One region of the Sphingomonas sp. R86521 genome, then DNA from elsewhere that is predicted to be linked to it. Evidence: riboswitches for the same ligand, from Rfam matches in the RefSeq annotation. Region 1 holds a riboswitch; each other region holds the start of a gene.
The links. A riboswitch is a leader RNA that binds a small molecule or an ion and turns the genes downstream of it on or off. The one in region 1 is predicted to bind cobalamin.

Region 1 (2,261 bases):
ACGCTGGTGCGGGTCAAGCGCAACTACGACGACTTCCTGCCCGCACTGAACGCCGCGCTCGACATCACGCCGAAGATCACCGTGCGCGCCGCGGCCGCCAGCGTGATGTCGCGGCCTTCGCTCGGCTTCCTGACGCCCGGCGGCTCGATCGGCACCGCACAGTCGCCGTTCACCGCGACCGTCGGCAATCCGCAGCTCGACCCGTACCGCGCGACCAATATCGACGCGAGCGCGGAATGGTATTTCGCGCCCGGCGCGATCCTGTCGGCCGGCTATTTCTACAAGGATATCGCCAGCTTCGTGCAGCAGATCAGCTCGACCACGACCTATGCCGCAGCGGGCCTGCCGCTCGGCCTGCTGACCGCGTCTCAGGACCCCAACACCACCACCAACATCACGTCGTACGTCAACACCACCGGCGGCAAGATCAAGGGGTTCGAGCTGCAGTACCAGCAGCCCTTCACGTTCCTGCCGAGCTTCCTGTCGAACTTCGGCACGATCCTGAACTACACGCACATCAAGTCGAACATCCGCTACATCCTGACCACCAATGCCAACGGCCCGACGCTGATCGCGCCGCTGACCAACGTGTCGCCGAACGCCGCCAATGCGACGCTCTATTACGAGGACAGCCGACTGTCGGCGCGCGTCTCGCTCGCCTATCGCGACGAATATGTCCGCCAGGTCCCGCTGCGCTCGGGGCTCGCCGACTATACGGGGTCGTACAGCACCACCAACGTCGATGCCTCGCTGTCGTACAAGCTGACCGACGGGCTGACGCTGTCGTTCGACGCGATCAACCTGACCAACCAGGCGACCAGCTATTGGGACGGCGTCGGCCTGCGCGACCAGCAGGTCTATTCGAAGACCGGCCGCCAGTTCTTCGCCGGCGCGCGGTACAAGTTCTAGCACCGTCCGGACGACCTCCGACACACCCCCAAAGCGTCATATAAAGAATTCTTTATATGACGCTTGACCCCGCTCGCCGAAGCTGGGACACACGTCGCGTCAAGGTTCTTCGGCCGTGAGAGCGCGCCGAAGCTAAGACGGGAAGCCGGTGCGGATCTCCTTTCAGGAGCCAGATCCTATGCCGGCGCTGCCCCCGCAACTGTAAGCGGCGAGCGGCGGTCATCGAGTGTCACTGGCGGTGCGAACCGCTGGGAAGGCCAGACCGTCGTTACGACCCGTGAGCCAGGAGACCTGCCTTCGACGCGATAACGTCCACCGGCGGGGATCCCGGGCTGGCTGCTTGCATGCGCACGGCCGGGCCCTGTCCGGACGCGTGTCGATGCCTGTGACCATCCGTCTTCCTCGCCCTTCATCGGGGTATGAAGACCATGACCGTCACTGTTGCCACACTGGGCTTTCCACGCATCGGCCCACGCCGCGAACTGAAAACCGCACTCGAACATTATTGGGCGGGCAAGTCGTCCGAACCGGACTTGCTGCAGGCCGCATCCGGCCTTCGCACCGCCGCCTGGACGCGACAGCGCGCGCTCGGTGCCGACTGGCTGCCGTCCAACGACTTCTCGCTCTACGACCACGTCCTCGACACCAGCGTCATGCTCGGCGCGATCCCCGACCGCTATGGCGCCGGCGATGGCCAGGCCGATCTCTCAACTTATTTCGCAATGGCGCGCGGCACCACGGACGCCGGCGAAGGCTGCGGCCATAGCCACGCGAGCCTGACCGCCTGCGAGATGACCAAGTGGTTCGACACCAACTATCACTACATGGTCCCCGAACTCGCCGCCGGGCAAAAACTGGCGCTGAACCCGCTCAAGATCGTCGACGAATATCGCGAGGCCAAGGCGCAAGGGTTCGAAACCCGGCCGGTCCTACTCGGCCCCGTCACCTGGCTCAGCCTCGCCAAGGGCCGCGATGTCGATCCGTTCGATTTCCTCGAGGAGGTACTCGGCCTCTACGCGGTGATCCTCGGCCATCTCGCGCGCGCAGGTGCCGAATGGGTGCAGATCGACGAGCCCGTGCTGGTGCTCGATCTCGACGACCGCCAGCGCAGCGCGCTCACCCGCGCCTATGCCCGGCTGTCGCGGTCGGGCGTCAAGGTGATGCTCACCACCTATTTCGGCGGCCTCGGCGACAATCTCGGTTTCGCCACCGCGCTTCCGGTCCAGGGGCTGCATGTCGATCTGGTACGCGCGCCCGATCAGATCGACGCGGTGCTGAAGACCGCACCGGCGTCGCTGCTGCTGTCGCTCGGGATCATCGATGGCCGCAACATCTGGCGCGCCGATCTCGAA
Region 2 (2,261 bases), 110 kb from region 1:
TCCCAACCATGCGCCTGCTCTGGCGCCAGCGCCTGGTTCCCGTATTCGGAATAGAGCTGGTACAGCGTCGGCGCCTTGAACCCCTCGCTGTAGTTGCCGCGCAGAACGGTGCCGGTCGGCAGCACCCAGACGCCGCCGCCGGAGACCAGCGTCTTCGCGCCATACCGGCTATGGTCGTCGTTGCGGATCCCGCCGGTCAGCGTCAGCCCCTCGACTACCTGCCCGCTGAGCTGCCCATAGATTCCGGTGATCTCGGCCTTGCCGCGCGCCGGTGCCGGAACCGGGACGGCGAGCGATGCGGACGGCGACACGCTGCGGAACCGCGACCGCTCGTTCTCGACGCCGAAGGTCGCGTCCCAGCCCGTGGCGATGGCGAAGCTGCCCTGATATTCGAGTCGCTGATTGCGCCCGGCGGAATCGAACGACTTCTGGCGTGCGCGCGCCGGGCCGTAATTGTCGCGGTCGGTGTCGGTATAGCCGTACGCCACCCGGTTGCGCAGGCGGGCGTCGAACAGGTCTACGTTCAGGCCCGCATAGCCGACGAATTCGCGGTTCAGCGTGTAGTCGGCGGTGTCGGCAGTGGTCGAATCGAGGTCGGCGCGACCGCTGGAGTAATAACCGCGGACATCCGCGCTGACGCCGTGCGCGATGTCGAGCACCGCGCGGCCGGTCATGCTGCGGTTGGTGTAGCCATCCTTCTCGCGGCCGCCGAACGCCGGTGCGATTACCGAAATGCCGTCGGTCGTGAAGCTCTGTCCGCCGATCCGCCACGCCAGCGGCCCGGTCCGTCCGCCGAGCCCGGCGCGGGCGCTGACCGTCTGGCGTGATCCCGACTCGACGTCGAAGCTGCCTTCCAGCTCGCGCGTCGGCAGCGGCGTGACGATATTGACGACGCCACCGATCGCCTGGCTGCCCCACAGGATCGACTGCGGTCCGCGCAGCACCTCGATACGGCTGGCATCGCCGACCAGCAGGTTCGCGAAATTGTAGCCGCCGCCGGCCGCCGACGGATCGTTCAGCTTGACCCCGTCGATCACGACGACGGTCTGGTCGGCCTCCGCGCCGCGGATGCGCAGCGAGGTGTTGGTGCCGTATCCGCCGTTGCGCGACAGGCTGACGCCCGGGGTGCGCAGCAACAGGTCGGCGACGGTCAGGTCCTGGTTGCGGTCGATCGCCGCCTTGTCGAGGATGGTGACCGATGCGGCGACGCGGTCGATCGTTGTCGGTGTCCGGGTCGCGGTCACGACGACCGTGCCGGCCTCGCTCTCGGCGGTGGTCGCGGTAGCGGTGGCGGCAGCATCGGGCTTCGATGCCTCCTGCGCGAACGCGGATGTCGATGCGAACAGGCCGGCCAGTATGATTGTCTTCACGTAGATCCCCCTCAAGACGTCGGGACCCGAGCCACGAGGGAGAAGGCACAACACCTCCTCCCGCGGAACGCAGGTCGGCGATGTCGTCACGCGGGTTTTCCCCGTCCGTTCGGCGCACCCTGGCCGGACGAAAGACGACTGCGCCGGGCAGGTCTCCTGGCTCGCGGGTCAATGTCGTCCGGCGCCGGCAAAGGTTACTTTGCCAGGGACCGGTCCGTGCCGCCTTCTCAGGTCCCTGGGGTCCCAATGGCATGTGGCACGGCGACTCGCCGCTTACAGTTGCAGGGGCAGCCGGGGTTTTCCCGTTCCCTTTTCATCCCCGTCACCGGGGAACCTGACGCGCTCGCCTGCTAGGGCCGGCCCGGCCGGACGTCAATCAGGCGATCAGATGGAAGAACGATCCGGTGACGCGCGCGATGCGGTGGCCGGCGGGTGGCAGCGGATTGCCCTCTCCGTCGGTTAGGTCGGCGAGGTTGGCGGGTGCCCCGCCAGTGATGGTCGCATAGTGGAATTCATGCCCGCGACGCATCTCGCCGCGCTCGGCGAAGCCGGTCGGCTCGCGCCACGCGACATGGCGATAGCCGAGCGTCATCCGCCGCTGCGCGAAGCTGGTCTCGACCGGCAACAGTCCGGCCATCCGGTGCACCTTGCCCTCTGAATCGGCCAGCGTCTGCCCGAGCACCATATAGCCGCCGCACTCACCGTGCACCGGCCGGGTCGCCGCAAACTGCCGCAGCCCAGCGAGGAACCGCGCATTGCCCGCGAGCCGGCCGGCATGAAGCTCGGGATAGCCACCGGGCAACCAGCAGCTGTCGGCATCGTCCGCGGGCGCCTCGTCGTTCAGCGGCGAGAACCACGCGATCTCCGCGCCGGCACGACGCCAGCCGTCCA
Region 3 (2,261 bases), 630 kb from region 1:
CCGTCGAGCGCCGAGTTGTTGGTCTGCGCATCGGTGTAGCTGTAGCGGCCGACGCCGGTCAGCTTGAAGATCGCGGACGGCGTCCAGCTGACCTTGGCGCTGGCGCCGATGCTGGTCGATCCGATGTCGCGATCGCCGTCGCGCGCGGTCGGCGTGCCGTCGGTGCGGTAGAGCGAACTCGACAGTGCATAGTCGAGCGTGTCGCTGGCGCCGGCGAAGCGCGCGCCGCCCGATGCGGTGCCGAACGATCCGCCCTCGGCGCGTAGGGATATGCCGGGCGCCTCGCGGCCGGTCAGCGTGATGTACTGGATCACGCCGCCGATCGCGTCCGAGCCGTACAGCGCGGACTGCTGGCCGCGGAGAACCTCGACCTTGGCGGCTTCGTCGGTGATCAGCGTGCCGAAATCGAACTCGCCATTATACGGATCGGACGCCTTGATGCCGTCGATCAGGACCAGGACATGGTTGCTCTCGCTGCCGCGGATGCGGACCTGCGTCATCCCGCCGATCGCGCCGGTGCGGCTGACCGCGACGCCGGGAACGTCGCGCAGCACATCGGACAGGATACGGGTCTGGCGCTGCTGCAGCGCATCGTTGTCGATCAGCGTGATCGAGGCGGGCAGGTCGCGGACCTGTGTGCCGTCGCCCGAGCGCGAGGCGGTGACGACGATCTCGTTCCCCTCCGCATCGCGCGTCGGCAAGGTTGGATCGCTCTGCGCGAGCGCGGGCGTGGCGGCGACGAGCGCCAGCATTGATACGAAAATGGTCTTCATGAACAGGTCCCCCGCGTCGTTTCGACGACGCGACTGGGGTCGTTCTCGCGTGCGCGAACGTCGGAGCCGACACGACCGAACGGACGCGAACGCCCGGCTGCCTCGCCCCCGCCTGCGACCCCGGCCGCAAGTTCGTCGCTCGAACGGAGTTCGTCCGTGCCTGGGCCATCCCCTGGACCAAAGCATGAGCGACAGCGCCGGCAGGTCTCCTGGCTCACGGGTCGATGCTCGATACGCGCCTTCCCAGGTCGATGGACCCAGTGGCTGCCCGGCGCGAACGCCGGGCGTGCATATCTCGCTATCCGCTTACAGTTGCAGGGACAGCCGCGGCGTTGGACAGGCGAGCCGTCCGCACCGCATTCCGCAATTAAGCCTCTTTCGAGGCACCGGCGCAATCATTCGGACCGCGGGTCTCACCGTGGTCCGACGCTCGCCCTATCGCAAAGTTCGGCGGCGGCCAATCGGATTTGAAACGTGGGGGAATTGGCGCGCCCGGAGGGAGTCGAACCCCCGACCGAGGAGGTAGAAGCTCCTTGCTCTATCCAACTGAGCTACGGGCGCGCACGATGGTCGATTAGCGCGGATTGCACGGGCTTGGAACCGCGATCATAGTCGTGACCATGAAAGACCAGCCCATACCCGTGGCGGCGAGCGCGGCGCAGTTTCGCTACTACGATTTCGTGATGGCCGCGTTCGTGACGATCCTGCTGCTGTCGAACGTGATCGGCGCGGGCAAGGTCGCGGTCATCCATCTGCCGGTCGTGGGCGACTGGCCGTTCGGAGCGGGAATCCTGTTCTTCCCCGTCAGCTACGTGATCGGCGACGTGCTGACCGAGGTTTATGGTTACGCGCGGGCGCGGCGCGTGATCTGGGCGGGGTTCGCCGCGGTGGTGTTCATGGCGTTCATGGCGTGGATCGTGGTGGCGCTGCCGCCGGCACCGACATGGACCAACCAGGCGGCGTACGCGACGGTGTTCGGGCAGGTGCCGCGGATCGTGGCGGCGAGCGTCTGCGCGTTCTGGGCAGGCGAGTTCGTCAATTCCTATGTGCTCGCGCGGATGAAGGTTTGGACCGCAGGCCGGCATTTGTGGTCGCGGACGATCGGGTCGACGGTGCTGGGCGAGGGGGTGGATAGCCTGATCTTCTATCCGCTCGCGTTCTGGGGGGCGGCGGGATGGACGCCGGCGTTGGTCGTCACGGTGTTGTTCACTCAGTGGGCGCTGAAGGTGGGGTGGGAGGTCGTGCTGACGCCGGTTACCTACGCTGCGGTGGGGTGGTTGAAGGCGCGCGAGGGGGTCGATGTGTTCGACCGGGATACGGACTTTTCGCCGTTTCGGACCGGGGTCTAGGCACGGGAGGCACCGTCGTAAAAGCGACTACCCCGGCGGAGGCCGGGGCCCAGTTGGAAAGAGTGTCGTAACGAAAGAGCGCGCTTCGTTACCTTCGTCCCTCAACTGGGCCCCGGCCTCCGCCGGGGTTGTGTGCGGG

Region 2: another riboswitch for cobalamin. It lies ahead of SJY20_RS07750 (TonB-dependent receptor plug domain-containing protein); the one in region 1 lies ahead of metE (5-methyltetrahydropteroyltriglutamate--homocysteine S-methyltransferase).
Region 3: another riboswitch for cobalamin. It lies ahead of SJY20_RS11100 (TonB-dependent receptor plug domain-containing protein); the one in region 1 lies ahead of metE (5-methyltetrahydropteroyltriglutamate--homocysteine S-methyltransferase).

The regions. Positions count from the first base shown of each region.
Region 1 covers NZ_JAXHBY010000001.1:1,757,746-1,760,006, reverse strand. The annotation lists gene SJY20_RS08230 (TonB-dependent receptor) at 1-909, shown strand, start outside; cobalamin riboswitch at 995-1,223, shown strand; partial or broken gene metE (5-methyltetrahydropteroyltriglutamate--homocysteine S-methyltransferase) at 1,329-2,261, shown strand, end outside.
Region 2 covers NZ_JAXHBY010000001.1:1,647,342-1,649,602, reverse strand. The annotation lists gene SJY20_RS07750 (TonB-dependent receptor plug domain-containing protein) at 1-1,370, opposite strand, end outside; cobalamin riboswitch at 1,499-1,723, opposite strand; gene SJY20_RS07745 (cobyrinate a,c-diamide synthase) at 1,747-2,261, opposite strand, start outside.
Region 3 covers NZ_JAXHBY010000001.1:2,388,507-2,390,767, reverse strand. The annotation lists gene SJY20_RS11100 (TonB-dependent receptor plug domain-containing protein) at 1-773, opposite strand, end outside; cobalamin riboswitch at 955-1,179, opposite strand; tRNA gene SJY20_RS11095 (tRNA-Arg) at 1,258-1,334, opposite strand; gene SJY20_RS11090 (queuosine precursor transporter) at 1,394-2,122, shown strand.